Regions from separate parts of the Alicyclobacillus acidocaldarius subsp. acidocaldarius Tc-4-1 genome, predicted to be linked through region 2. Evidence: riboswitches for the same ligand, from Rfam matches in the RefSeq annotation. Region 2 holds a riboswitch; the other holds the start of a gene.

Region 1 (15,098 bases), 490 kb from region 2:
CCTGAACAAGGGGGATCGCCTCGCCATCATGTTGCCGAACTGCCCGCAGGCCGTCATCGCATATTATGGAGCGCTCTTGGCGGGCCTGACGGTGGTCCAGCACAACCCCATGTATACCCCGCGCGAGTTGAAGCATCAGTTGGAGGATTGCGGTGCCCGGGTGTTGGTGACGCTCGATGAGCTGTGGCCAAGGGTGGAGGCAGTGGAAGGCGAGCTGCCGGTCGAGTATTACGTGGTGACGTCCATTCGAGACTATCTGCCACCCTTGAAATCGCTTTTGTATCCCTTGCAGATGAGCCGTCAGGGGGGCGTGCCAAAGGTGCCATATGGCCCGCGCGTGCTGGCGTGGAAGCACTGCCTCGCGAGCGCGTCGGCCGACTTGCCGAAGATCGAGATGGATCCAATGGAGGATATCGCCCTCATCCAGTACACCGGCGGCACCACGGGCGTTCCGAAGGGCGCGATGCTGACGCATTACAACCTCGTGGCCAACGCGATTCAAAGCGCACTCTGGACGTACAAGTTGCAACGAGGCAAAGAACGGTATCTCGCCGTGCTGCCCTTCTTCCATGTATTCGGAATGACCGTACTTATGAACCAGTCCATATACACGGGCGGAATGTTGATTCTTGTCCCACGCTTTCAAGCGGAGCAGGTGTTGAAGCTCATTCACGAGTTCAAGCCGACCGTCTTTCCGGGCACGCCGACCATGTACATCGCGCTGATGAATCATCCGAATCGATCTCGCTACGATCTTTCGTCCGTCGAAGTTTGCGTGAGCGGCGCGGCGCCACTTCCGCACGAGGTTCAGGATCAGTGGGAAAAGCTCACGGGCGGCAAGCTCGTCGAAGGCTACGGCTTGACCGAAGCGTCGCCCATCACGCACGCAAACAACTTCTGGGCCGAGCGCAAGCCCGGTTCCATCGGCATCCCTTTTCCGGACACGGATGCGCAGGTGGTCGATCCCGACGGAAACCCGCTCCCTGTCGGCGAAATTGGCGAACTCGCGGTGCGGGGCCCGCAGGTGATGAAGGGCTATTGGAATCGCCCGGATGAAACCGCTTCGGTGCTGCGAAACGGGTGGCTGTTCACCGGAGACCTTGCGAAGATGGACGAGGACGGATATTTCTATATTGTCGATCGCAAGAAGGACATCATCATCGCGGGCGGCTACAACATCTACCCCCGCGAGGTCGAAGAGGTTTTGTACGAACATCCCGCCGTCGCGGAGGCGGCTGTGGTCGGTGTGGAAGATCCGTATCGCGGCCAGACGGTGAAGGCGTTTATCCAGCTGAAACCGGGCATGCAGGTCACGGAACAGGAGCTCGACGACTGGTGCCGGGCCAATTTGGCCGCATACAAAGTCCCGCGGGCATACGAGTTCCGAGACAGTCTGCCCAAATCGGCCGTGGGAAAAATCCTCCGCCGTGCGCTCACGGAGGAGACCACGCGACAGGCGTGACGGCAAGGAGGGTCGCGGCGTGTCCATGTATCCAGGGGGAAATGCAGAAGCAGCGACGGACGCGAGCGTCCGCACGTTCGCCGATTTGATTGGGGCGAAACTGGTGAGCGCAGACGATGACGAAGTGGTGGCCGAGTTAGTCATCCAGCCGCATCACTGGAATCTGGCGCGCATCGTGCACGGAGGCGTGTACATGTCGCTGCTCGATTCGGCCATGGGGCTCCTCGTCAGCCTCCACTATCCGAACCGGCCCGTGGTGACGACGAACCTCAACATTCACTTCACGGAGCCTGCGAGCGAAGGTACGCTCGTCTGTAGAGCGAAGTTCATCCATCGAGCGCGAAGCACCATGACCGTGGAGGGGCGCGTGTACCTGGGAGAGGACAGGTTGTGCGCGCACGCCACGGGATCGTTTCGCGTCCTGAAGCTACCTTCTTGAAAGGATTTCGGTATCGAAACAAGGCCGTCTGCGGGCACATGTTCGCTGCAGACGGCCTTTTCACAGGTTTTTCGCCCATATCTGATGTGTTTTTTGAGAGAAGGGCTTGTCAAACACTATATCTAGTGTTACGCTAATGCCTGTCCAAAGCATGTGATGTGTCAAGGGAATGGGTGCCCGCCACGGGGCGGGTGAAAAGGGAATCCAGCGGAAATCTGGAGCGGTCCTCGCCACGGTGACGCGGATCGCGGCGGCATGGGAACTTTCCAGCCACTCGGATGTCGAAAGACGTCGACACCGGGGAAGGCGCCGTCCGCGGATGAAGCGAAGCCCGGAGACCTGCCCATTCTCGAAGGATCCGACGCTCACGAGGGATTGAGAAGTCGGCGGACCGAGGACAGTTGCGCACTTCGACTGATCCGTCTTCCGCCGTCTGCTCATCCGGGTGAGCGCCCTGGATGAGCTTTTTGTGGGCGAAACTCAAGGTTTCAGGACGAGGTGCGGGGAGTGAATGCGATGGTACACCCAACTGACACGTCGACAGGACTGATGGAGCGGACGAGTGAGGATGAACGCCGTGTGGGGCGCGCGAGCCATGCGCTAGAGGAATGGCGCGATCGCGTCAAGACCTTCACAGTGGAAAAGCGAGATGGGCGGATCGAGCCGCTGTCTCTGGACAAAATCTTCGCATTTTTAAAGCGCGGCTGCGAAGCGGCCGAGGGATGCGATCCGGAACGCCTGGCGGCGGACGTGTGGCCTCAGCTCCGGGACGGCATGCGGACGTCGGAGATTGCGCGCGTCGCGATTCAAGCGGCGGTGGAAAAGACGAGCGTCGCCGAACCCGGGTGGCAGTTTGTCGCGGCTCGGTTGTTGCTCTTCGATGCGTACAAGCAAGCGTCGCGCAATCGGGGTTATCGTCATTTGGGTTACGGGGACTTTTATCAGTTGATTGTCGAGCTGGAGCGAATCGGGCGGTACGGCACGTACATACGACAGCACTACAGCGAGGACGAGATCGCCGAACTGGCCGCCTACATCAAGCCGGAGCGAGATTACCTGTTTAACTACGTGGGTCTGAAGCAACTGCTGGATCGGTACACCATTCGCAATCTGGACAACGAGATCATGGAACTGCCGCAAGAGTTGTTCATGGGCGTGTCCATGCACCTCGCCATGAAGGAAAAGGAGAAGGTCGCCTGGGCGAAGCGATTCTACGACATGCTGTCCACGCTGCAGGCCACGGTGGCCACGCCCACACTGAGCAACGCGCGCAAACCGTTCCACCAGCTGAGCTCTTGCTTCATCGACATGCCAGAGGACGATCTCGTCAGCATCTACGCCACAGACGAAGCCTTCGCGCGCGTCTCGAAGTTCGGCGGCGGGATGGGCATCTACGTGGGCAAGATCCGGGCTCGCGGATCGGCCATCCGCAATCATCCGGGGGCGTCGGGCGGCGTGGTGCCTTGGATCCGCAACTTCAACAACACGGCTGTAAGCTGCAACCAACTCGGTATGCGAGCCGGCGCGGCGGCCGTCTACCTCGACGTGTGGCACAAGGACATTCTGGACTTCCTGCAGCTGCGCACGAACAACGGCGACGAGCGGATGAAGGCGCACGACATCTTCCCGGGCGTGTGCATTCCGGACCTCTTCATGCGGCGCGTAGAGGAGCGCGGCATGTGGTACCTGTTCTGCCCGTACGAGGTCCGCAAGGTCATGGGCTTCTCGCTGGAAGACAGCTGGGGCGAAGAGTTCGAGCGGCGGTATCAGGCGTGCGTGGAGAATCCAAAGCTGCCGCGCGTGGAGATCCCGGCCATCGAAATCATGAAGCGGATCATGCAGTCCGCGTTCGAGACGGGAACGCCGTTCATCTTCTTCCGCGACACGGCCAATCGCCTCAACCCGAACAAGCACGCGGGCATGGTCTACTGCAGCAACTTGTGCACGGAGATCATTCAAAATATGAGCCCGTCGCGCAGAATCGAAGAGACGGAAGAGGGCGGGATCATCACCACGAAGACGGAGGCCGGTGATTTCGTCGTCTGCAACCTGTCCTCGCTGAACCTGGGGCGGTGCCGCGATCTCGACAGCATTCGCGAGACCGTGCGCCGGCAGATTCGCGCGATGGACAACGTGATCGACCTAAACCATTATCCGGTGCCCCAGGCCGCCGTCACAAACCGCAAGTATCGGGCGGTGGGCCTCGGCGTGAGCGGTTATCACCAATATCTCGCGGAGAAGGGCATCGCGTGGGAGTCGGAGGCCCACGTGAAACACGCCGACGAGCTGTTTGAGTGGATCAACTTCTTTGCCATCGAGGCGTCCATGGAGCTGGCGCGCGAAAAGGGGCCGTATCCGCTGTTCGAAGGCTCCGATTGGCAAACCGGGCGGTACTTCGATCTGCGCGGGTACCGGACGCGCCCAGGTGGTCCAGACTGGGACGGCCTGCGCCGCAAGGTGGCCGAGTACGGCGTGCGCAACGCGTATCTGGTGGCCATTGCGCCGACCAGCAGTACGAGCCTGATTGCGGGCAGCACGGCAGGCATCGATCCCGTGTACGCGCGCTTTTTCCTCGAGGAGAAGAAAAACGGCGTCGTACCTCAGACCGCGCCCAATCTGAACGACAAGACGTTCTGGTACTACAAGGAGGCGCACACCATCGATCAGCGCTGGAGCATCGAAGCGTGCGCGGCACGGCAGCGGCACGCGGATCAGAGCCAATCGTTCAATCTGTACATCACGCCAGGCATCAGCGCACGGCAGTTCCTGGATCTTTACCTGTTGGCGTGGAAGCGAGGCCTGAAGACCGTGTATTACGTCCGCAGCAAATCGGTGGAAGTTGAGGATTGCGTCGCGTGTACGTCATGAGGTCACCGGCAGGCGTTGCCGCGCACAGGCGGACGAGGATCGACAGGAGGATTAGGTCATGCAACTGAAACGGACGAGGCTATTCAACGCAGAGGGCGATCGCGACTGGGGTAAGCGTCGAATTATCGGTGGGAATACCACCAACATGATTGAGCTCAACAACATCAAGTACGAGTGGGCCTACAAGCTTTATCGGGCCATGATGAACAACTTCTGGATTCCAGAAGAAATCCCCTTGGCCGACGACGCTCGCCAATACGATTTGCTGAGCGAGGACGAACGCAGGAGCTATAACAAGGTCCTGTCCTTTCTGATCTTCATGGACAGCCTGTTGACGCACAATCTACCGAATATCAACGAGTACATCACCGCGCCCGAGGTCAACCTGTGCCTCACCGTACATGCCTTCCAGGAGGCGGTGCATTCGCAGTCCTACGGCTACGTGCTGGATTCCGTCGTCAACCCGGCGACGCGAGACCAGATCTACAACGAATGGCGAAATGATGACCACCTGCTTCGGCGAAATCAGTTCATTACGGACCTGTTCGAGGAATTCATCGAGAACCCGACAGACCGGAATTTGATGAAGACCATCGTTGCCAACTACATCCTGGAGGGCGTGTACTTCTACGCGGGGTTCGGCTTTTTCTTCGTGCTGGGGCGCCAGGGCAAGATGCTCGGAACGGTTTCGGAGATCAAATTCATTCAACGAGACGAGCTGACGCATCTCGCGATTTTCCGCAACCTGTATCACGAGATCATCCGCGAAAACCCAGGCATCGTCACGCCCGACATGGAAGAAGAGTTCGTAGAGATGATGCGCACGGCCGTGCAGCACGAAATCGCGTGGGGACAGTACGTGACGCAAGGGAAGATCGTGGGACTGACCGACGCGCTCATCGACGCGTACATCAAATATCTCGCGAATCTGCGACTTCAGTCGCTGAACTTGCCCGTCCTTTACCCGGAAATCAAAGAGCATCCGATGCCGTGGATGGACAGCTTCGCTGCCATCAACTCGCACAAGACCGACTTCTTCGAACAGCGCGTGACCAACTACACGAAAGCTGGCAATCTCAACTGGGACGACCTATAAGAACTGCTTCGCGGGGCCGCCTGATGGCGGCTCTTTTTCATCCGCATGTCTGTGACGGTTCCGGGAAACCTTTGGTTGAAAAGCCCTTGGCTCGTCCTCCAGCACATCGCCGCAATTGCTTTTTTACGGCACCAGATTACAATAAATCACGTCTGACGACATCCTCGTGTCCTAATGGTTTGCGATGAAATCCGTCGAGAAATGAGGAGCGCTTCCGTATCATGCGTGGACATGACTGGTCCTGGTTGCATCCTGTCATTATCTGTGTCATCATCGCTGCGGTCGCCTATGCCATGTTTAACTTCGGCAGCGTGAAGCGGCTCGTGGTCGGCAAGCCGATGCGGACGCGCGATCTCCGCGAATCTCGCAACTTACTCGTCTGGTGGATGGCGCTGCCGGTGCTCTCCGCAGACCTGTACTCGTCGGTCGCGTACGGGCCGGAGGCGGGCATCACGGAACTGGCTGGCCTGGGGGAGAACGCGAAGTGGTTGATTCTGCCCATCACGGCCATGACGGTTCTGTTGCTGATCATTCTCATCACGTCTTATATCATGGGCGTGATTGCCTATCCGAACGGCGGCGGAGCGTACGCCATCAGCAAGGACAATTTCCAGCGTGCATGGGTTCCGCTGCTGGCGGCGAGCGCTTTGATGGTCGACTACGTGCTCACTGTCGCGGTGTCCGTCGCCTCGGGCATTCAGAACCTGGCGTCGTCGTATCCCGTTTTGCAAGGGCACGAGACATCGCTCTCGCTCTTGTGCGTGCTCATCATCCTGCTCGTCAACCTGCGCGGCATTTCAGAGTCGTCCAAGGTGTTCGCGTATCCGACGTACGTGTTCATGGCGTGCATGTTGGTGATGATTGGTGTCGGCTTCTGGGATGAGCTCCGCCATGGCTTTGTTCAGCCGCACACGCCGCCATTCGGCGTCGTGCCGCAGGGGCTGACCCTGATGCTGCTGCTCAAGGCGTTCAGTTCGGCTTGCTCGGCTCTGACGGGTGTCGAAACGATTTCGAACGCCGTCCCTATTTTTCGCGAGGGCAAGAACGGCGCCATCAAGGCATACATCGCCCTCGGCCTCGTGACGGGCGTCACGCTGCTCGGCTTCGCGTATCACCTGTACGTGAGAGGGATCAGCGTCAATCCGAACAACACGATGCTGTCTCAGTTGGCAGAAAGCTATTTCGGCCACGGCTTCATGTATCAATTCATCATGTGGAGCACGCTCGTCGTGCTGATCCTGGCCGCCAACTCGACCTTCACCGGCTTTCCGCAAGTGGCCGCCCTGCTCGCGACGGACGGGTATTTGCCCAGGGCACTTCGGCTGCGCGGCGACAGGCTGGGTTACTCGAACGGCATGATTGTGCTTGCGGCCCTGGCGTCGTTGTTGATCGAGGTCTTTCACGCGCAGACGAACAACCTGATTCCGCTCTATGCCATCGGCGTGTTCGTGGCGTTCACGGTGGCCCAACTGGGCCTCATCAAAAGGTGGGCGCGGGTCAAGGGGCGTCTGTGGCGCCTGAAGGCGGGCATCAACGCGTTTGGCGCGTTCATCACGGCTCTGGTGTCGGTCATCTTCGCGGTGACCAAGTTCACGAGCGGCGCTTGGATTGTTTTGGTTGTTATCCCGCTCATGATTTATCTGGCCATGAAGGTGCACAGGCATTATCAGGACGTCGCGGACGAGCTTCGCATCGATCTCAAGGTGGACCGCCCGCAACAACATCGCATCGTCTCTGTGGTCCTCGTTTCTGGCATTCACCGCGTGGTGCTCGACACGATTTCGTTTGCCATGAGTTCGACGCCGAACGTGCTCGCGCTGTACATCGGTTTCGACGACGAGTCCATTGAAAAGATGGAGGAGAAGTGGGAAGCGTGGGGCAATCCATGCCGGCTGGTGACGGTGAAGAGCGAATACCGCTCTCTGTTGCAGCCCTTGTCGAAGTTCATCCGGCGCCTTGAGACGTATGAAGGCGGCAAACCGGACCACATTCAGCTCTTCATCGCGCAATTCGTGCCCAAAAAGTGGTGGCACAATCTGCTTCACAACCAGACGTCTTTGCTCATTCGCGCGTGGATGTTGCGGCACAAGGATGTGGTTGTGACGACGGTGCCGTATCACCTGAAGAAGTGACGCGTTGGGCCGCGCCCCTCACATGGTGGCTGCGGCCCGCTTTGCCGAGCGAAGGAAGAGGGGGTCCATTTGATTCGCAGGCGGACGTGGCGAACGCTGCACAGCGTGCTCGAGCGAGACCGCACGTCTCTGCGCGTGCTCCCGGGCCTGCGCAACGGTGTCGGAATCCTCATCCCGCTCGTGTGGGGACTCCAGTCGGGGCATCTGCTGTCCGGCATAGGCGTCGCCGTTGGCGCGTTGGTCGCCGGGTTTGCGGGCAACACGGGAACTGCGCGACGCCGCCTGCGCACCATGATGTTCGCCACGGCGTGGATGAGCGTCACCACATTCGTCGGCGCTTTGGCCGGTCATCGCGCATGGCTCATCGTATCCGTAGCCGCGTTGAGCAGCTGGCTGGCAGGCATGATGCTCGGCGTCAGCCAACCGAGCGGACAGGTAGGGCTCCTCGCCACCAATGCGCTCATCCTCATCTCCACAAGCCCGCAGTCGATGTCCGGCGCGCTGTACCGCGCGTGTCTCGTCGCATGCGGCGGGTTGCTGCAAACCACCCTCATGTTAGCGGTCGATCTCGTCAGCCCTCAAAGCGCCGAAGCTCAGTCCGTTTCCAACGTGTATCGGAAGCTCGGCGCCTACGCCGCGTCCCCTTCGCGCCAGTCGGACCTCGAGTTGGCCGCGTCGCTCGTCGAGGCGAACGATCTGCTCCGCGACTCGTATATGCCGAAGCGACATCGTTCCCGCCTCTACCGACTCCTCGATGGCGCAGAACAAATTCGCATGTACGTCGTGGCGCTCGCCGAGATCGCGCGAGGCAGGGCGTACGCGCAGGAATTGGGTGACACCGCATTCGCCAGAGACATCTTGCGGCAGTGCGCGCCGATTTTTTCCGCCCTGGGCGATCACGTGTGGCTCATTGCTCAGGGAGACCAGCGGGCTCAACCGCTGATGTACATCCTGGAGCGAGCATCTGAAGAACTATCTTCCATCGCGCATGCGGCTCAGGGCGTCGAGCGCAAGGAAGAGACGGCGGCGCACGTCGAGGCTGTGGCGCGCTCGCTGATGGCTCTCAGGGCCGATCTCGTCCAACCGGGCGCGCTCACCTTGCCATCCGAAGCACTCGAGTCGGCCGCTTCGAAGATCAAGCAGGCCTGGCAGGCACTGAAGAGCCACCTGACGTGGGACTCCGCCATCTTTCGCCACGCGATGCGCGTCGCCATCGCCGTGGGCATCGGCGAAACGCTGGCCAAAGCGTTGCCCTGGCCGCACGGGTACTGGGTGCCGCTCACGGCGAATATCATTCTCCGCCCGGACTTCACAAGCACATTCACGCGGGGTATCGCGCGCGTGCTCGGGACGATGGCGGGGCTTCTGCTCGCGACCCTGCTGCTGACGGCCGTGCCGGACCGGACGGGGGTGTTTGCGAGCGCGTGCGTCGTGGTCTTCGGATCACTCATGTACATGTGGGTGACGTACAATTACGCGCTCTTCAGCTGTGCGCTGACCGCGCTGATGGTCGTGTTGCTGTCCATCTTCGAGCAACAGGCACCAATTCCCACGATGGCGGACCGGATGCTTGCGACACTCGCCGGCAGCGCGCTTGCCGTTTTCATCTACTTGATGTGGCCGACCTGGCAGCACGAGCAGGTGAACCGCGCGCTCGCGCAGGCCGTCGAGCGGGAACGAGACTACTTTCGCGGCGTCTTACGCGTGTTCGCAGAGGGAGGCAAAGGATCGCCGCGCAGGCTCGCGCGCGAGCGCCAGGCGGTGCGCGTATCGAGGACGAACGCAGCCGCGGCCGTCCGCCAGGTGCTGGCGGAACCCGTTGCACCGCCCATGAGCGCGCACATCATGGTCGCCATTTTGGTCGGCATGCACCGCTTTTCGGACACTTTGTTGTCGCTCGAGGCGTACACGTGGGAGGGACGTGCAGCGCGGTCCTTGACGCAGGAGGAAGAGGAAATCGCGCGGTGGGTCGATCGCGCCTTGTCCTCACTGGCGGACGGACTGCGACGTGGAGCAGGGGACATGGTGATTGATCCGACGGGTGAACTGTGGCACCAAGCGCGCGTTCGCAGCCACGTCGAGACGATGGAGGTGAACTGGCGCGCGTTGGACGTGATCGCCCGGGCGGTGGTTCGCCTCTACAACGTGATTCAGACACTAGCTCGTGTGACGCATGAGATCGATGCCGATCCGCCGCAGTCCTCGCCGTCCTAGTGCCGCGATCGCTCGGAGCGCTTCGTTTCGGTACAATAGACGCGAGAGAATCGCGCGCGGCCCGGCGTTGAACGGAGTCGCGTTGTCCTTCGTCTATAACGCCGGAAACCAGGATGCAGGGAGGGACAGCGTTGGATCGGAGACCTCATCGGACCGCCCGCATTCAAGAGTCGAAGACCAAGGACAAGCCGAGACGCCGCGGCGGATGGCTAGGCGTGTTGATAGCCACGGCGCTGTATGCGTTCGTGTCGGCGTCACTCTTGGTCTTCCACGGGCCCTTTCCTGCGCTGCGCACCTACGTGATCGACACGCTGGATGAGACGCGGCACGGGTATCTACTTCGCCCGCTGTCGCTTTTCACGCTTCCTGAGTCGGTCATCGCGGACCACGCCTTGAGCGGCAGCCTTGTGTCGGACACGCTGCCCATCTCCGACATTGTGACCCGCGACTTCAACGATGCAGACAACTCGATGCACCTCTATACCTATCACGGCAACACGTTCACGGCCTACATTCTTGTTGTGGACAACCCGAAGCGCGTGCGGGTTGCGGTGACGAAATATCTCGGCGAGCGCGGGGAGACGGTGCCGCAGCTCGTCCAGGACGCGGGCGCCGTGGCCGGCATCAACGGCGGCGCGTTTGCGGACAACAATCAGCAGGGTACCGGCGCTCAACCCCTCGGCATCACGATCGTCGACGGACGCGTCATCACAGGGGCAAACAGCACGGCCAAGTATCCCGAAATCGGGTTTACGAGCGGCGGCCAGATGATCGCTGGCGATTACTCTCTGGCCGATCTCGAGAAGCTGCATGTCACAGAGGCCCTCAGTTTCGGCCCGGTGCTCGTGTTGAACGGGCAGCCTGTAGAGGTTCCGGATCAGGGGCTCAATCCGCGCACCGCCATCGGGCAAACGGCCGACGGGAAGGTGATTATGGTGGTGACGGACGGGCGAGGGCAATTTGGTCACCTCGGCGCTTCCATGTCGGACATCACGGCCATCATGCTCCAGTATCACGCCGTGATCGCAGCGGATTTGGACGGCGGATCGTCCACGACCATGGTGTACAACGGGCGCATGGTCAACACGCCCGTGGACCTCACGGGCCCGCGCAGCGTGGCGACGGCATTTGTCGTCATGCCGAATTGAGCGATGGGGAGGGAAGCCGATGATCCAAATGGAACAGAAGCCCAGAGGCAGGCGGGTGGGGCGCCGTTTCCTCGCGCTGGCGGCTCTCTGCACCGCGTGTGAATCGCTCTTCTTCTACCATCTCAACCATCTCCTCGTCTCCCAGCAAACGGCCTCTCAGCGCGAGATCCAGGCCGCTTTGCATCGCCGAGCGCAGCTGGAACTTCTGCAGCTCAAACGCGAGTACGAGGGCGTCACCGTTTCGCCGAACGGCGAATATGCCACCTACGTCACATCGGATTCGAGTGGGTGGGATACCGTTCACGTGGTGCAATTGGAGACGGGGGCGCAGGTCAGCGAAGCGACCGACTTGTACCCGGTGCAATATGTGGACTGGCTCGGCAACGCCGAGGTGTTTGTGGGGGAGGAGCGCTCGCCTGGCAACTTGGAACTGAACACATTTTACGTGTCGAATGGGCTCCAGGCCGACGAGACCGCCGCAAGCGTGCCCGTGTTTTCCAACTTGTCGCCAGATGCGCGGATTGTGAAAGTGACGTACAGCACGGCGACAAACGACATCTTTGTGCTCATCGAAGCGGACGGATCGAGTGAGGTCTACCACGTGGGCACCATGGAGACCGTTCAGCCGGTCACCGTACCGGCTGGTTATATCAAGAATATCGCGATGACCGAGACCGGAGATAACCTGTACCTCGAGATCAATCAAGGCGGCCAGTGGAACGTCGTTCGCCTCTACCAGACCCCTGAGACGAGCAGCTATACGCCTGAGTTTCAAATGGACTGGCAACTCGTGAAGTCCAATGCGGCGCTCCTCGGCGTCGTCGGCAACACGCTCTACTACGGCACGGTCAACGCCGACGGTTTGGTGACGGCCGTGTATCGCCAGACCTCAGACGGCGATCAACTGGTCCGGCAGCTCGCACAACCGGCTCTCGCGAGCGACATCGCCATCTCGTCGTCGGGTTCCATTGCCCTCAATCCGCCGGCCATGACGAATGTCGAGGTGTGAAGTCGAGCTGCGCACAAGGGAAGTGCCAGTGGCTGTCGAGAGGCGACCGGCCTCGATTTTAACTTGACATAATATCTATTATCGGACGAAAAAGAGGAACAAAAAGGCCGCGCGCCGTCACGCCGGCGCCACCGCCATACTCGCGACAATCAAAAGTCCTCCGACGATCCCCGGCCACGTCATCGCCTCGCCAAGGACCACCCAGCCAATCGCCGCTGCGAAGACGGGCTCAAGCGCAAACGCAATGGCCGTCTGCGCAGACGACAGACGCTCCTGGGCCCAATTTTGCGCCCAGAGCGCAAACGCCGTGCCAAGCAGGCCGTTCACCAGGACAGCCGCCCACGTGACAGGCTGCATCCATAAGCGCACGTCCGCGAGCGGCGCCCATTGTCGGGCGACAAGGGCGGCAACCCACGTGAGGAGCGCTGTGACCCACACTTCCACCGCGGCAACGGCGAACGCGTCCAGCCCTTTCGCCCACCTATCCACGACGACAATCTGCAGGGCAATGCACAGCGCGCAGAGAAAGGTCTCCGCGACGCCTAGGAATCTCCCGGCAAGTGGTGTCCCGGCGCACATGCAAAGAAGCCCGATGCATGCCAGAACGACGCCCCACCAGGTGCGGGCGTCCGGCCGCCGCTTCGTGATTGCACTCGCGAGAATGGGCACCATGACGACATTCAGGCCCGTGAGAAACCCGCTGAGCCCGGGCGTGATGGTGCGAAGTCCCTGCGTCTGCAGGAGAAAGCTCGCCCCGAGCGGGATACCTGCCGTCGCACCAACGGCCCATGTGCGCGCATCCTTCCAAGCCGAGCCGCGGCGAGACAAAAAAGCCAGGCCCAGCGTGGCGAAGGCCGCCGCGGAGAAGCGAAGGGAAAGAAAGGCGTACACTGGCAAGATGGCAAGCGCCTGTTTGGTCAACGTGAACGTGGCGCCCCATACGAGCGTCACGAAGACGAGCAGCCCGCGGGCTGCCCAGACGCTCGCGTCTCGGGAACGCTGCATGATTCCATCCTTTCTGCCGACGGGCGGTAGCCCGTTTGAAGAGATCAGATCTCTCATTTCACCATTGAAATGTTGAGAGGGCAAGGTGTCCTACGGCTGCCTGTGCCCTTCCCTCTCCCGATCCTTCGCTACGAGCTCCAGTATCCGCTGCGCCGTTTCCTCGATGGCCCGGTCCGTGACGTCGATGAGTGGACAGCCGAGATCGCGCACAATCGATTCGGCGTACAGCAACTCTTCCTCAATCCGCTTGCGATCCGCGTACTGCGCGAGCACGGGCAGCCCCATGTGCTTGAGGCGCTGACTGCGGATCCGCATCATCTGTTCCACGCCCATCGTGAGGCCCACAATGCGCGATCGCGGCACCTGATACAACTCCGCGGGAGGCTTGACCTCGGGCACGAGCGGCAGGTTGGCCACGCGAAGGCCCTTGTGGGCGAGGAAGATGCTGACCGGGGTCTTGGAAGTGCGGGAGACGCCGATGAGGACGACGTCGGCCTGCAAGAGCGCCCGGGGATCGCGCCCGTCATCCGCTTTGACCGCGAACTCGATGGCGTCGACGCGCCGGAAGTAATCCTCATTCAAGACGTGAAGAAGTCCCGGCTTCTGCTTCGGGTGGTCGTGAAACGTATCGATGAAGGCCTGCATCATCGGACCCATGATGTCGACGACGCGCACGCCCAGCCGGATGCTCTCCATCTTCATCATCTCGCGCAACTCGGGCTGCACGAGCGTGTACGCGATGAAGCCGCCCGTCTGCTTGGCCGCCTCCACGATTTCGCGGATCTCGTCTTCCGTGCGCACTTGCGCATACCGGACGATCTTCACGCGCCGCATGTCAAACTGATGAATCACCGCGTGAACCACGGCCTCGGCTGTATCGCCCAGCGAATCGGAACAGATGTAGATGGTGCGCGTGTCCTGAACGTTCGATTCGGTCATCGCCAGTTGGTCCCCCATTCTGCCACCAGGCGCGCCAGCGTCGTCTTGGTGATCCGGCCGACGACAATCGGCGGTTTGCCATCCTCGCTTGAGGGTTCGACGACGGGCAGGCTGTCGACTTTGTACTCGATCATCCGCTTCGCCGCGTCGATCACGAGATCATTCGGTGTCACCGTTTCGATGTGCGGGTAGCGAGTCATGATCATGCCCACGGGAAGCGAGGTTGCGCTGGCATTTCCCAGCGTAAATTTCAGAAAATCTTTGCGCGAGACGACCCCCTGCAGCCGCCCCTCTTCATCCGCCACGATCAGGCCTCCCACGTCCTCCAGGAACATCGTGATCACGGCGTCGTGAACCGTCGTGGTTTCCCGCACAATCACGGGAAGGGATTGAACCTCACCCACGCGCAGATCGCGCCATGGGACGGGCGTGGCTGGCTCGGCTGGCTCGGCTGGCTCGGCTGGCTCGGCCGGATCGGCAAGAAATAGCCCCACCCGCGGTTTCGCGTCCAGCTGTCCTAGCATGACGAGCAACGAGAGATCCGAACGAATGGTGGGCCGGCTGACGCCAAGCATTTCCGCGATTTGATCGCCGGTGATGGGTTGATGTGCCTGCACGAGTCGCAAAATTTCCTTCTGACGAGGTGTGAGTTCGATGGGCCTCTCCCCCAGCAAGAGGCGGCCAGGCGGACACTCGACCGCCTGGCCGCGAATCGCATCGCGTGTGTCTCTATTGTACATCAATATCCGCATCTCATCTTGTTTCCATTTGTCCCCCTGGGTGCCT
Region 2 (15,098 bases):
CGGCGAGAAGATGTCGCCGATGGTTGCCCGCGGCATGCTCATCATGGCCCCAGCGCCGACGCCTTGCACCGCACGGGCCCAGACGAGTTCCAACATGCTGTGGGCCTGGCCCGAGATGGCGGATCCGATGCCAAACATCACGAGCCCGAACAAATAAAACGGCTTACGCCCAAACACGTCCGACAGCTTTCCGTAGATGGGCACCGTGATGGACGACGTGATCATGTACGCAGTGAACACCCACGTGTACAGGTTCAGCCCGTGCAAATCACTGATGACCGTCGGCATGGCCGTGGACACGACGGTCTGATCCAGCGACGAGAAGAACATGGTCACAAGCACGGTGGCAAACGCCCACCACTTGCGCGACCCGGTGATCTGATTCGTCCTCTGCACCTCATACGAAGCGCTCAAGTTCATACCTCCTGACGAGGAGTCTCTTCCCCGTACGATTCGCCGTACGATTGGATCCGTAGCTGCTTCGCAGCAGCAACCATGGTCTCAAGCGCCGAGACGCACTGCTCAAACGCCCCAGGTTCAATCCGCGACACCATCTGCCGCATCATCTCGAACCACGCCTGCTCCACCTCGGCGAGCTTGGCGCGCCCGGCCTCCGTCAGTTCAATCACGACCACCCGCCTGTCTTCCTCGTCCCGGACCCGAGAGACGTAGCCGTGATGCTCGAGGCGGTCAATCATCACGGTGATGGCGCTCGGCGTCACCTCCAGCCGCTCCGCGAGCTGCGACACCTTGAGCCGCCCTTCGCGCCGGATCATCTGCATGGTGAAAAACTGACCCGCGGTGAGGCCCGTGTGCAGGCGGTTCAGCAAATGCGGGCCGAACTCCTGCGCCAGCACGCCGAGCGATTGTGCAAACCGCTGGGTCAGCGCATCCATGTCCCCTCTCATCCGCGATCCTCCTGATGTTCAATCGTTCAAATCGCCAAATCTTTATAACGAGCTAATCTTTCTACCGTTTAACATTTACATTGTATAAATGTCTCGCGTTCGCGTCAAGTCGACGCGATTGGACACGCATCGCGCCCCGCCTATGGTACGATAGCCCAAACGGAATTGCGGCCACGCTCGAGCGCGTGGGGATGGGAGGATGGCCGATGGACTACCACATTCACGGCAGCACCATGCAGACGCTCGAGGTTCGGCTCGAACCGGGAGAAAGCGTGTTTTCGGAGGCGGGATGCCTGCTCTCGATGACGCCCGGCACGTACATGGAGACGCGGGCGCCGGGCGGCCTTGCCGGCATGTTTCGGCGAGCGCTGAGCGGCAACAGCGTATTTCTCACCTACTATCGCGCAGCGCGAGGCGAATCCGTGGTGCAGTTCACCACGCGCATGCCTGGGCACATCCTCGCGCTGCCGCTGCACCAATATGGACGCGTGATCGCAGAACGGCACAGCTTTCTCTGCGCGGAGTCGACGGTGGACTACGGCGTGGAGGTCACGCTCAACATCGGCCGCTTTCTCGGCGGCAACGGCCTGGCGCTGACCCACCTGGCAGGCGACGGGATGGCGTTTCTTTCGATTGACGGCGAGATCGTCGAGCGCGATCTCGCCCGGGGCGAGAGCCTGCTCGTTCACCCAGGCCATATCGCGGCGTTCACAGACGGGATCGACTACCGCGTCCAACTCATGCAGGGCGTCGCCAACATGCTGTTTTCGGGAGACGGGCTGTTCCTGGTGGAGCTGACGGGGCCGGGGCGCGTGTGGCTCCACTCGGTCACCGTGCACAATCTGGTCCACGTCATTCAGGCGTACTGGGGATCGCCGCGCTGACGCTGAGGCGCACGGCCCCCGTGTGCGGATCGCGAAACGGGCGCGCATCCACGCGAAAGACGGCGCGCAGAAGCTCAGGCGTGAACACCTCGTCGGGCGATCCGTCGGCGACCAGCCGGCCGCGGTGCAGGCAGACCGTGCGGTGACAGTGAGCGAGAGCGAATTCCAGATGGTGAAGGGCGATGATGATCAGGCGGCCTTCCCCGGCGAGGGCGCGCAGCCTGGCCAGGATGTCGAGCTGATAATGGATGTCGAGGCTCGCGATGGGCTCGTCGAGGAGCAAAATTGGCGCCTCCTGGGCCAGGCAGCGCGCGATGGCCGCCCGCTGTCGCTCGCCCCCAGAAAGATTCGCGAGCAGCGTGTCTTGGTACCCCATGAGCCCCATCACGGCGAGCGCGTCGTCCACCGCGGCCGCGTCCGCCCTGCCAAGCACACCGCGCGGCGCGTGGCTGTATCGCCCCATCTCGACAAACTCGCGCACGGTAAAGGGGATGTCGTCCGCGAGAAACTGCGGCAGATACGCCACGCGGCGAGCGCGCCAGCTGGGTTCGCGCGCATGGACGGGCTCGCCCATGACCTGAACTGCGCCGCCCGTCGGGCGAAGCACGCCTGCCATCGCGCGCAGGAGCGTGGTCTTGCCCGCGCCGTTGGGGCCCACCAGGCCCACCATTTCACCTGGGACAAATTCCGCGCAGATGTCCCGCAGAATGGGATGGCAGTCGAGATGCTGGATCTGGATCATAAGCCCGCGTCCCCTCCACGCCCATGTCGGTACAACAGGTAGACAAAAAAGGGCACGCCGAGGCACGACGTCACAATGCCGACGTTCAATTCCGCCGGCTGAACCGCGGTACGGCCGACGAGATCGGACAGCGTCAGTAGCACTGCGCCGCCCAGGGCGGATGCGGCGAGGAGCGGCCGGTGATTCGGGCCCATAAGGCGCCTCAGGATATGCGGCACGATGAGGCCGATAAACGAGATGACGCCTGTCGTGCTCACGGCCACCGCTACGATGAGCGCCGCCACGGCGAGGGATACGCGCTTGATGCGCTCCACGTCCACGCCGACCGCCTCCGCGTGCTCCTCGCCCGTCGTGAGAATGTCGTACGCAAAGGCGAGGCGCAAAAAGACGGGCATGGCCAGCGCGTTGACGGCCGCAAGCGTCGCGGCCTCCGTCCAGTTCGATCCGTCCAGGCCGCCGAACAGCCAAAACATCATCTGCTGCATCTCCTGGAGTGGGGATAGGTCGAGGATGGCCGTGATGATGGCGCTGCAGAGCGAGCTCAGGGCGACGCCCGCGAGAAGCAGCCGGTACATGTCGGTGCGCCGTGCGTTCGTCGCAAGGCGGTAGATGATGGCGGCCACCGCCAGGCCAAAAGCGAAGGCCAAGGCGGGCGTGGCCACTTGGATGCGCGCGGCGAGCCCCGTCGAGACGGCGATCACGGCCCCGAGCGCGCCGCCGCTCGACACGCCGATGACGCCCGGGTCCGCCATGGGGTTGCGCAGGATGGCCTGGAGCACGGCCCCTGAGAGCGCGAGCGCGCATCCCGCCAACACGGCCACGACGAGACGAGGCCAGCGAATGGCCCCCACGACCACCGCGTCAAGGCCGCGATGGCCTGCGAAGTACGCCCACGTGTCGGCCGGGATCTGCCAAAAGGGGATGATCACAGGCCCGATGCCGATTTCAAGCGCGGCCGAGGCGAGGAGCGCGAAGGCAAGCGCTCCAAAGGCCCAGGCGCGCCGCCTGGTCATGCCATCACCTTCGGCGCCTTCAGGTGTGCTGTGGGATGCAGCACCTTCGCGACGTCGTACACGGCGCGGACGACATACTGCGACACCGAGGAGATATCGGCGCTGTTGATGGCGTACAGGTGATGCTCGCGCACCGCGGTGACCGACTGGAGCGCCGGATCGGAGGCGAGTTTCTTCAGGAAGGCCGCGTCGTCGGACGAGTCGATGATCACGTCCGGGTTCCACTTGACAATCTGCTCGTCCGTGATCTTCTGCCACCCGTTCAAGATGTGCGCCACGTTCACGCCGCCCGCGTCGCGGATGATGTCGTCGACGGTCGTGTCGCGCCCGGCCGTATAGCCGTACGAGCCGTAGTCGAGAACGGTGGGCCGCGGTTGGCCCTGAACCGCGCCTTCGATTTGTGCGATGTCTTGCTTCATGTTGGCGACGACCTCATTGGCCTTGGCGGGCTCGCCGACGAGGCGGCCGACCGTCAGGATGTTCCGCTCGATGTCCGCGATAGAATTGAAGTCATTCAGGCTGAACACATACATGGGTACGCCGGCCTGGTGAAGTTGATTGAGCACGGTCTTCGTGACGTAGCCCGCTTCCAGGACGAGATCGGGATGGACGGCCAGCGCCTGCTCTGGGTCGTCCCCGCTCCAAGCGGGAATCCCCTTGACCTGGGCGACCACATTCGAGTACTCGGGATTGGACGCCATCGTCGTCACGAGCGCAATGCGAGATTTAGGGACGAGGGACACGAGGATCTCGTCTGTGCCCTCCGAACCGGACACGATGTGCATCGGCTGGTGTTTCAGGGTGACGGTGTTCCCCATGTCGTCCTTCACGGTCATGGGATACGAGATGGCAGACGCTGCGCTCGAATTCGTGGTGAGGCTGTTTTGCGTGGTGGCCTGCGGCGTGCCGCAACCTGAGACGGTGGCGCCGAGCGCAAGCGCCACAGCCAGCGCCGTTCCTTGGAACAACGGACGTTTGAACACGTGTGGACCCCCCAATCTGTGCGTGGAGCGGTCCCATTCGAAGAAATGGCGGACGTAAATGCCCGCGCGCGTGCTCGCGCCTTTCCTCGAAGGGCGCCCGCGTGTCGCTGGGCAGGTCTCCTGGCTCACAGGTCTTCGTCCGCGCGCCTTCCCGCGAAGATGGCAGTGGCGTCGCGGCTTGGCTCGACAGAGCCCGCTTTCCTGTTCACAGTGGCGGGACCGCGCCGGACTCTCACCGGCTTCCCTATTCTCTTCGCCGCGTTGCCGCGCGAAGCACCCAGCGACATGGATCGAGTTCCATCGTAGATGGGGGCGGATGGCTTGTCAAACGGCATCGTGTCACACAATGCGGTTGACACACGTCTCCAGAAAAAAAGGAGGTCATGCGCATGTGGGAAAAGGTCGCGTTACTTGCCGCTTGCCTCGCCACGAGTGTCCCTGTCGCGGCTGCGGCTGTCAGCTCTGGAAGCTCGGGCCCCCTCCGAGCGAGCGTGAGCCCATCCTCCTCCCATCCGCCGATTCCTGCGGCGCAGGAGATGCGCAGCGTGTCCATCACCGCAGGCCTGGCGGGAATCGGGTATGAGCCCATCCACCCTGCCCAAGTCGAGGCGGAAATCGCGAAATGGATGAAGCAGGCCCGACCCGTGCAGGTGAACATCCCGAAGCTTCCCGGCCCACCTATCATCGTGAACGCCAATATCGATCCGCCCGAGGTATTCCTCACACTCGCGTCCGGCGCAACCGCCACGCTGGTGCCGACCACCTACTTCTCAGGCCGGGGCGAACCGCTGTCCAAGGACATCCAGCACGTTCCAGACGTCGTGACCTTCACCGAAGGATCGCACACGTGGTACCTGAGGTCCGCGCCGCTTTACGCCTGGCTCATGGACGGCGGCTGGCAGCGCGAGTTCCAGCTGGCGCATTGAATCCGCGGATACGAGACCTCGGGCGGAGGTGACCTGAATCTCAACGCGCGCCGGCGAAGTGACCTCGAGCCGCTTGTCCATCACTTGCCGTCGCGAAAGACGACGGGGCTGTGCTCGTACGCGATCTCGTCCACGCCCGCGCGCGCGTTTGCGGCGCGAGCCATGACAAACAACAGATCCGACAGGCGATTCAGAAAGCGCAGGGCCGCTTCTGGCACGGGTTCCTGCGCGGCGAGGCGCCACGCCTCCCGCTCCGCACGCCGGACGACCGTGCACGCCAAATGGAGCGCCGCCCCCGCAGGGCTTCCCTGTCGCAATACAAACTGAGTCAGCGGCGGCCCCTCTTCCTGATACTTGTCGATGAGGGGTTCGAGGTCGTCCACCCACGACGGATCGACCTTCGGCACGTAATCCTTTGCGGAAGGCGGTGCCGCCAAATCCGCACCCACGTCCCACAAGCGCTGCTGTAACCAGACCGCGAGACGGCGCATGTCCGACATCTGCTCGTCCTGCATCAGACTCGCGGCAAGCCCAAGCGCGGCGCAGGCCTCGTCCACCGCCCCGTACGCTTCGACGCGCCTGTCGCCCTTGTGCCTGCGCTCGCCGCCGATGAGGGCGGTGGTGCCGCCATCGCCCCCGCGCGTGTACAGCCTCATGTGACATCCCTCCCTGACCTTGCTCGTTCCGAAAACATCGCGCTGCCATCGAGCACGTCGAGCCCCGCCCTCAGGATGGGCCACGCCATGAGCGCGCCCGAGCCCTCGCCCACGCGCAGGCCGAGGTCCAGCAGGGGACGCTTGCGGAGCTCGCCGAGCAAGAGCGCGTGCGCCGGTTCCGGCGACAGGTGGCCCGCAATCAGAAAATCGCGGACGCCGGGGCGCGCGCGTTCTGCCCACAGGGCGCAGGCTCCGACGAGCACGCCGTCCAGGAGAACCGGCAGCCCGATGGCGGCGGCCTCGAGAATGGCGCCGCAGATGGACGCCAGCTCCAGGCCGCCCAGGTGCGCGAGCCCGGCCAGCCAGCGCGCGTCACCCGCCGGAAACGAGAGCTCGCGCTCGCCCCATACGGTGAGTGCGGTGCGCACCACGAGGCGCTTCTCGGCGAGCGCCTGCTCGCGAATGCCCGTGCCCGTCCCGACGACGAGATCGACATCGACGCCGAGGAGCCAGGCGGAGAGCGCGCTGGCCGCGGTCGTGTTGCCGATGCCCATCTCGCCGAGGATCACGAGATCCGCGCCGTCCTCGTGCGCGTCGCGCACGGCCTGCATGCCAATCCGAATCGCCTCCGCGCACTCGTCGACGGTCATCGCTGGCCCGCGCGTGAAGTCGCGAGTGCCGGCGGCCACCTTGCTCCGCCGAACATCCGGATGGCTGGGCGTGGACACCATGCCGACGTCGTAGACGCGCCAAGGGACCCCAAACGATCTCGCCAACACCGTGGACACGCTGCGGCCGGAGGCGATGTGGTTCACCATCTCCTCCGTCACGTGCTGGCCGTAGCGCGAGATGGGGCGGTCCTTGGCCACGCCGTGATCGCCCGCGAACAGCAGAAAGAACGGGCGGCGGACGCGCGGATGCTCCGTGGCCTGGATGGCCGCGATGTCGCAAAGCACGGGTTCGAGGGAGCCGAGACTGCCCGTAGGTTTCGCGAGCGCGTCGAGCCGCGCTTGAAGCTTCGCCCGCCACGACGCATGGACGTGGCGCGGCGAGGGCAAATGCAGGTCCCTTTGCGCCAAGATCTCCACTCCTCTGCTGGACGTCTTCCTCCGATGTACCAGAACGGACCGGGATGTGCAACGCCGCTCGCGAAATCGGCAGATGATGTGCGAGTTTCGCTGGAATTGTGGTAGAATAGGTTAGGGAGATGATGGTCATGGGCAACCATGAGCAGATTTGCCCCCGATTCGAATGGGCGTTTGCATTGCTCGGCAAGCGCTGGACCGGGCTCATCATTCGCGTCTTGCTCGAGGGGCCCAAGCGCTTTAAAGATATCTCGGATATGATTCCCAACATGAGCGACCGCATGTTGGCCGAGCGCTTCAAAGAGCTCGAACGGGCTGGGCTGGTCGTTCGGCGGGTGTACGCGGAAACGCCCGTGCGGATTGTGTACGAGTTGACGCCAAAGGGCGAGGCGCTTCGCCCGGTCATGGAAGCCGTGCAAAAGTGGGGCGACGAGTGGGTCACCGACTCGGATTGCGATGAATATCAGCGCCGATACAAGTGTTCGTCGCGGGATCGCGCACTGTAGAGCATACATCACAGAGTTTTTGTGCAGGCTGTCGCCAGGGCATCCGCCCGTGGGGCAGCCTCTGTCGTGTGAGCGAAATCTCGCGGCGGCGAACATGGCAGGAGTTCTGCGAGGAGTGAGACGCGTGAGCGCGTATGGAATTCCGGGCCGCCTGCAGGTGCTCGGCTCCGATATTGACAGATCTCAGTTGAAATATCACGACCGCCGTGTGGCCGTGACAAAGGAGTTCACGTTCGACGCGGCACATCATCTTCACGCCTACGACGGGAAGTGTGCCAATCTTCACGGTCACACGTACAAGCTCGTGATTACCGTGAGCGGGCGCGTGAACGACATCGGCATCGTCGTGGACTTTGGCGATCTCAAGCGCCTTTTCGAAGACGTCATCAAGCGCCGACTGGATCACCAATACCTGAACGAGGTCCTGCCGCCGATGAACACGACGGCGGAAAACATGATCGTCTGGATGTGGGAAGAGCTAGAGCGCGCGCTTGAGGCGTACGGGCGAGATCGCGACGTAAGGCTCGAGCGGCTCGAGCTGTACGAGACGCCGACGAGTCGGGCGTCGCTGGAACGGGCGTGGATGTCGTGAAGGCCGCCGGAGCCTCCTTCCGCGCGCCGTGGGAGGACGCCTACGAAGAGGCCAAGCGCGGCGATCCCGGCCAACTCTCGCTACCCATGGTCGAGATCTTCGAGACCGTGGAAGGCGAGGGAACGCGGGCAGGCTTCCCCACGACCTTCGTGCGGGTGTTCCACTGCAATCTGCGCTGCACGTGGTGCGACACGCCGTACAGCTATGCGCCGGAGCGCCCAGCCTTTCACGCGACGCTTCGAGAGATCGCTAAGCAGGTCGAGGCGTTTGGCTGGCCGAACGTGTGCCTCACGGGCGGCGAGCCCCTCATTCACCGGCATAAGTCGCAGTTGCTCATTGAGGCCATCGCGGATATCGAGTGGGTTCGAGACGTGCACATCGAGACGAACGGCGCCATCGACGTGCGCCCGTACGTCCGGTTTCGCGACGCGTCGGCGCGCCTGCGCGAGGTGGTGCGGTTCATCGTGGACTACAAGCTGCCCGCGAGCGGAGAAGACAGCCGCATGATCGGCGAGCACCTGACGTCCTTGTCTGAGCGAGACGAGGTGAAATTCGTGATCGCCGACGAACGCGACTTCGCGCGCGCCCTGGAGGTTATGGAGTTCTATCCCACGCGAGCCACCATCCTGATGAGCCCGGTGTGGGATACCATGCCGCCTCGGGATCTCGTGGCGCTCATCCTGAAGCATCGCCTGCGCGACGTGAAGCTGAACCTGCAGCTTCACAAGGTCATCTGGGACCCAAACGCGCGCGGGGTCTAGAGAAGGAGGACGGATTGTGCTCGTCCTGTTTGACGCCTATGGAACGCTCTTCGACTGGCACGGTGGCATGGCGCAGGCTCTGATGAAGGAAGGTATTCCAGCGGATGAGGCCGCCCAACTCGCGGCCCACATTCGCAATGTCCAGGTTCAACTGGCGTGGCATGCGGCGCTCACCGAAACGTATCGCGACTTCGACCGCGTGACGCGCGACGCGGTGGCGCACGTCTTGCAGGGGCGCTTCGAGTCTGAGGCCGTGGAGCGACTCGCCCGTGCGCAAGACCACCTTCCTCTGTTCCCCGACGTCGCAGAGGGCCTTCAGGGGCTTCGCGGCGAGCGACTTGCCATCCTGTCGAATGGCACGCTGCGCGCGCTCCAGTCGGCGTTGTCCCGGCACGGCCTTCTCTTTGCGTTCGATCACGTCGTGAGCGTGGATCCCGTTCGTACCTACAAACCTGCGCGCCGAGCCTATCAGCATGCGCTTCAAGTGCTCAAAGCGGAAAAGCGGGACGTCGTGTTCGTGTCGAGCAACGACTGGGACGCCGCCGCCGCGGAACACTTCGGATTTCGCGCCTGTCTCCTCCGCCGAACCGATGGCGGCACACTTCCCTACGGGCGCGCGCCGAGCGCGGCCATTCGGTCGATGGCCGAGCTCCCCCATCTCCTCTCCTCCATCCGGACACCATGAAGCGAGCTGCCAACGGACATCCCGTTGGCAGCTCGTTCTCGTTCGCCGCGTGTTTACGCGCGGCCCGCGAGGCTTTGCTCCGCGTACGCCACCAGGCGCTTCGTGATCTCGCCACCCACCGAACCATTCTGGCGAGAGGTGGTGTCCGGGCCAAGATTCACCCCGAACTCCGTCGCGATCTCGTACTTCATCTGATCCAGCGCCTTCGAAGCCTGCGGAACGAGCGTGCGATTGCTACCCGAGTTGTTTGCCATCTTGCATTCCCTCCTCATGTGGTGGTGATGACACCTGTAGTGTGACCGGGCCATTCGACCGTATGCTCCGCCCGGCGCGCCAAATGTTGACTCGGCTGGCGTTGCGATTGCCTTGCAGAGGCTGTACATTGGATTGAAATGAAGTCAAATCGCGAAACGGTGGATGTGAGAAGAACCGATGTCGAATCGCGTGGCCATCGTCGATCTCGGATCGAACTCGTGCCGAATGTCCATTTTCGAGATCGACGGGGAATCGTATCGCCCCGTGTATGAAGTCAAGCAGAACGTCCGACTGGCCGAAGGCATGACAGGGAACCGCCGCCTGACGGACGCGAGTGTCGAACGCGCCATCGTCTGCCTGCGCCAGTTCGTGCGGCAAGGCGTGTTGCACGACGTCGACGAATGGATGCCGGTTGCGACGGCGGCACTTCGCCAGGCTGAGAACGGTGACGACGTGAAGCAGAAGATCGAAGAGGAGACCGGCCTCCGCTTGCGCATTCTCACGGGCGAAGAGGAAGCGCGGTATGGATTTCTTGGCGTGGTCAACACCATGCCGATTCAAAATGCCGTCATTTTCGATATCGGCGGAGCGTCGAGCGAGATCGCGCTCATGCGGGACCGCGCGCTGATCCGCGCGACGAGCCTGCCTTACGGAGCGCTTAACCTCCGCGAGATGTTCGGCCGATACGGCGAACAGGCTTGCGTCAGAATGGCGAGCGACCAAGCAGCGGAAGCGCTCGCGGAACACGCGTGGGTGCGCCAGGGCGAACTCCTTCCGTTCATTGGACTCGGCGGAACTGCGCGCGCGTTGGCAAAACTGTTTCTGGCAGAAACACACCGGAAGACGCCGCGGCTGCACGGCTTTGAGCTCCCCGCTTCGTACGTCGAGGTGAAGCTCAAGCAGCTTCAGCAGATGAGCGTGAACAAGCGGCGCAAGATGAAAGGCATCGCGAAGCACAGGGCGGAAATCATCACCACGGGGCTAGCCGTGTTGGCGACGCTCGTGCGAATCCTGAAGCCCCCTTCGGTCTTCGTCAGCCGGTGCGGCATCCGAGAAGGGCTTTTGTTCGAACGTCTGCTCGGATCCGCCAATCCTGTGGTGCCCTCGGTGCTGGAGTTCAGTATCCGGAATTTCCAGAGCCACTTTCGGATCGATCGCGCCGCGGCAAGCGCGGTTGCCGACATGGCCATGCGGGTCGGGGCGGAATTGTCAGCGCGTCTCCATCTCGACCAAAGCGACAGGTTGGTGCTTTGGACGGCCGCTCAGCTCGAAGGCGCGGGCGCGTTTGTCCATCCCGAGCGATGGCGCGATCACGCCGCGTATCTGGTACTTCACTCGGACCTGTATGGACTCAGACCCGCCGAATGGCAGCTCGTGGCTCAGGTCGTCCGCTTTGATCACCGAGATCCGCGCGCGAAGAAACTGTCCCTGTTGCTTCGCCTCGCGAGATGGCTCGCACTCGAACTCGGCGTCGAGCCGCACGAGGTGTCGAGGGGCAAAGGCGGCGAGATTCAGATTGAAACCCGCCGCATGATTCAGGACATCGTGGAGGACACGGCGGATGCGAAGGTGGCGGACGACATCCGAAAAGCGCTTCAGATCACGTGCAGCTTTCGCGAGACCGGATCCGCAGCGCTTACGTCCGCGCGCTGAGGGAACGCGCTCAACCCCACATTAAGCCCAAAACAAAGGCGGAGCGCCCGATGATAGGGGCTCCGCCTTTTTCATTTGTCCTCGCCCATGGCGTCGGGGACGCCGAGCGGCGTCTTTCGCTTCTCCTTGAGAAACACCCAAACCAAAAGCCCCAGCCCCACCGCGACCGACACGAGCGCCGTCCACTGTGCGGCATCCCAGCCGAAGACGCCGCGCGGAGAGTCCCCGCGCAACATCTCCAAAAAGAAGCGGCACGCATTGTACGCCACGAGATAGTAGGCAAACGGAAAGCCGAGGGGCCAGCCCTTTTTGCGCTGTAAGATCACGAACAACAGCGCGAACAGGGCGACGTCCACCATGCCCTCCCACGTCACTGCGGGCCACAGCGGCTGGTTTCCATAAGTCTCATACGCGAGCGTGCCCGGCGGATAGACCTCGCCAAATCCCTTGTGCGTGGGCGCGCCGAACGCGCTGCCGTTCATGAAGTCGGCATCCCGCCCGATGCTCTGCCCCAAGAGAATGCCCGGCGTGGCAATATCCGCAAAATGCAAGAAGCTCAGTCGGTGTCGGCGCAGATACCAAATGGCCGCCACCAGCGCGCCCGCGATTCCGCCCTGAATCGACAGGCCGCCGTTCCACACTTGGACAATCTGCCCGGGATGCGCCGAATAGTAGCCCCAGTCGAAAAAGAAAACCTGCCAAAAGCGGGCGCCTACGATGCCGCCCACGAGAAGCCAAGGCGCGAGCCCCCACCAGTGGTCCGCGTCTCCGGGATTGCCGCGGATTTTGGCGAGATACAGCGTTACGCCGAGACCGAGCAAAAACGCGAGCGCAAAGATCGTGCTATACGAGCGAACTGGGAAGGAGCCTATAAAGAACCAGTACGAGTGCACCGACGCTGCACATCCTTTGCCATGAACATCTGCCCAATGGGCTCTGTAGACAGCCTACCGGTTCACGGCCAGCGCGTCAACGAGGCGCCCTACGACCAGCCGGTGGTGTCCATCGCCCGGCCAATCACATGGAAGCGCCTGCGGTGCAAGCGAATGCGCGAACGTTCCGACCTCGGCCCTTCGCCCGATGCGGGCGGCAAGTGGCCTTGCGCCTCACAGTGTACGGGCATCTGCGCTTCGCCGGCAAGCTGGAGGCGCATGAGCGCGACGAGATGAAGGTCCAAAAGCTGGCTGAGTCGAATGACTTCGCTGTCCTGCAGGCTGCAAGCCTCGACGGCCTGATTCATCATTTTCTTGCGCAGATGTTCAATGAGGTCCGTGGTCTGTTCTTTTTCTGACATACGATCCCCCTACCCCAAACGACAGCCAAGCACCAACGCTCACCATTATACGACGTCCGTCGGACGCGATCGCCGAACAATGTAGACAAAATCGTGGCGATTTTGTCGATCTGCGCGAGAATGTGTCGAAACCGTCACACTTGAGGCTGGCGCTTGCGGACGCGGCCGCTCAGATCGTACGGCGTCACCTGATACACGCAGTAGTTCAGCCAGTTCGCGAACAACAGGTTGGCGTGCGCTCGCCAGCGGTTGAGCGGCGTTTGGGTGGGATCATCGCCTGGGAAATAGTTCTTCGGCAACTGGATTTCCATTCCGCGCGCGACGTCCCGCTCGTACTCCTCTGCGAGCGTCGTCGCGTCGTACTCGGGATGACCGGTCACAAAAATCTGGCTTGCGTCCGGCGTCGCCGCGAGATACAAGCCAGCCTCTGGCGACGTGGATAAAATTTGCAGTTCGGGCACGCGCGCGACGTCTTCAATGGCGACGTCCGTGTGGCGGGAGTGCGGCGCGAGGAAGCGATCGTCGAATCCTCGCGTCAGGTCGCAGCGCAGATCAACCGTGTGCTCGAACACCCCGAAACACTTCTCCGCAAGCGGCCGTTTCGGAATGCCATAGTGCCGATACAGGCCCGCTTGCGCCGCCCAACAGATGTGCAAGGTGGACGTCACGGCCGATCGCGTCCAATCCAGGATCTCGCACAATTCGTCCCAGTAGGTCACCTCTTCAAAGGGCAGGTGCTCAACGGGAGCTCCCGTGATGATCATGCCATCAAACGCCTGTTCGGAGACCTCATCAAACGTCTGATAAAACATCTCCAGATGCTCAGCTGATGTATTTTTCGACACGTGGGAACGCATGCGCAAAAGCGTAACCTCCACCTGCAGCGGCGAATTTCCGAGCAGGCGAAGGAGTTGCGTCTCGGTGACCTCTTTTTTCGGCATGAGGTTGAGGATCAAGATTTTGAGAGGACGGATGTCCTGTGTAAACGCCCGCTGGTAGCCCATGACAAAGATCTGCTCGGCCGCGAGAATTTCTTTTGCGGGCAGATCGTCCGGAACTTTGATGGGCATGTTGACCCCCACCTTTCCGCATCTTCGCGCTGTCTTTGGCCTGCGTGGCGACACGCACCCCTGAGCGCAACGCCATCAGTGTAGCACAGGCCTTGACGGCAGCAAAGCGAGGGTCTCAGGCACCATGCGCCATCATACCCTATTCATAAGCCAGGGGGGATGTCCGTGTTGTTTGCGGTGGTGCTGTTGGTCCTCTGGATGGAGGGCTTCGCTGTCTTCCAAAGCGCTCGGCGACTTGGGCGAGGCCCGCTCGCGGGATGGAGCTTCTCGCCCGCTCACCTCATGCGGCTGACCTTTGCCGTGCAGCTCGCCGTGGAACTCGCCTGCCGGAGCAAAGCGATGGGGGGAACTGCGGCTACCGCGGTGGGCTGCCTGGCGGGCCTCATCGCGCTTCGCCCGCGCTCATTTCTCGAAATGTCCGAGCTCATGATGGAGGTGTTTATGGGCATCTCCATGGGCATTTTTCTCATCGGCAACATGCCAGCTCACATCGCATGGCTTTTGCTCCTGCCCATCGCAGTGTCGAGCGCGCTAGCTTTTGTGGGCGGTTTACGCGCGACATCTGTTTCCTAGACGGTGTCGTGGCGATCCGCGGCTCGGCCCTTCCGAAGTGCCTCTGCCATCCAGGACGAAGTTCCCGCACGTGCCGCACAGCGCGCCGGCTGCGGCCGCATGCTCCAATACAGCCACGCGACGATCACGGATCCAGCCGACACGACGAGCGGGGCGTACGAGCCCATCACCACCGCCTCAATGACCAGATAGCTTGCGAGCATCGCGACGAGCGGTGAAACGAGCCACGTCTTGAGAATGGTCCGAACCACCTTCTGGCGCCACACATCGAATCCCATGTGGGATTGACCGACGCCGAAGATGGCGAGTGTCGTCGCCTGGACCTGCGGCACAGGGATGCCTCCGAGGGCGGCAGCCAGGACAAGGCTCGCACTGGTCATGGAGACCACGATGCCCTGCAGGACGGATAGGTCCGTGATCCGCTTGGCGTTGGTTTCAAGCACGCGCCCGCCGAGCGCAAACGCGCCCAGGGCGACAAACAGCGCCCCCCAGTACAGACCTGCGTGTACGCT

Evidence for each region. A riboswitch is a leader RNA that binds a small molecule or an ion and turns the genes downstream of it on or off. The one in region 2 is predicted to bind cobalamin.
Region 1: another riboswitch for cobalamin. It lies ahead of TC41_RS06885 (ribonucleoside-diphosphate reductase subunit alpha); the one in region 2 lies ahead of TC41_RS09435 (ABC transporter substrate-binding protein).

Annotation. Positions count from the first base shown of each region.
Region 1 is NC_017167.1:1,464,077-1,479,174, forward strand. It holds gene TC41_RS06875 (long-chain-fatty-acid--CoA ligase) at 1-1,462, shown strand, start outside; gene TC41_RS06880 (PaaI family thioesterase) at 1,488-1,901, shown strand; cobalamin riboswitch at 2,056-2,262, shown strand; gene TC41_RS06885 (ribonucleoside-diphosphate reductase subunit alpha) at 2,451-4,769, shown strand; gene TC41_RS06890 (ribonucleotide-diphosphate reductase subunit beta) at 4,828-5,865, shown strand; gene TC41_RS06895 (APC family permease) at 6,087-7,997, shown strand; gene TC41_RS06900 (FUSC family protein) at 8,067-10,211, shown strand; gene TC41_RS06905 (phosphodiester glycosidase family protein) at 10,343-11,359, shown strand; gene TC41_RS06910 (hypothetical protein) at 11,379-12,368, shown strand; gene TC41_RS06915 (DMT family transporter) at 12,486-13,373, opposite strand; gene TC41_RS06920 (pyruvate, water dikinase regulatory protein) at 13,464-14,330, opposite strand; gene TC41_RS06925 (helix-turn-helix transcriptional regulator) at 14,309-15,052, opposite strand.
Region 2 is NC_017167.1:1,952,520-1,967,617, forward strand. It holds gene TC41_RS09410 (MDR family MFS transporter) at 1-420, opposite strand, end outside; gene TC41_RS09415 (MarR family winged helix-turn-helix transcriptional regulator) at 417-908, opposite strand; gene TC41_RS09420 (TIGR00266 family protein) at 1,115-1,792, shown strand; gene TC41_RS09425 (ABC transporter ATP-binding protein) at 1,761-2,534, opposite strand; gene TC41_RS09430 (FecCD family ABC transporter permease) at 2,531-3,547, opposite strand; gene TC41_RS09435 (ABC transporter substrate-binding protein) at 3,544-4,530, opposite strand; cobalamin riboswitch at 4,624-4,826, opposite strand; gene TC41_RS09440 (hypothetical protein) at 4,920-5,456, shown strand; gene TC41_RS09445 (cob(I)yrinic acid a,c-diamide adenosyltransferase) at 5,537-6,112, opposite strand; gene cobT (nicotinate-nucleotide--dimethylbenzimidazole phosphoribosyltransferase) at 6,109-7,200, opposite strand; gene TC41_RS09455 (winged helix-turn-helix transcriptional regulator) at 7,320-7,703, shown strand; gene queD (6-carboxytetrahydropterin synthase QueD) at 7,828-8,295, shown strand; gene TC41_RS09465 (7-carboxy-7-deazaguanine synthase QueE) at 8,283-9,056, shown strand; gene TC41_RS09470 (haloacid dehalogenase type II) at 9,073-9,741, shown strand; gene TC41_RS09475 (alpha/beta-type small acid-soluble spore protein) at 9,795-9,995, opposite strand; gene TC41_RS09480 (Ppx/GppA phosphatase family protein) at 10,174-11,649, shown strand; gene lgt (prolipoprotein diacylglyceryl transferase) at 11,721-12,542, opposite strand; gene TC41_RS09490 (aspartyl-phosphate phosphatase Spo0E family protein) at 12,632-12,943, opposite strand; gene metA (homoserine O-acetyltransferase MetA) at 13,078-14,013, opposite strand; gene TC41_RS09500 (hypothetical protein) at 14,173-14,586, shown strand; gene TC41_RS16870 (inorganic phosphate transporter) at 14,583-15,098, opposite strand, start outside; gene TC41_RS16875 (inorganic phosphate transporter) at 15,098-15,098, opposite strand, start outside.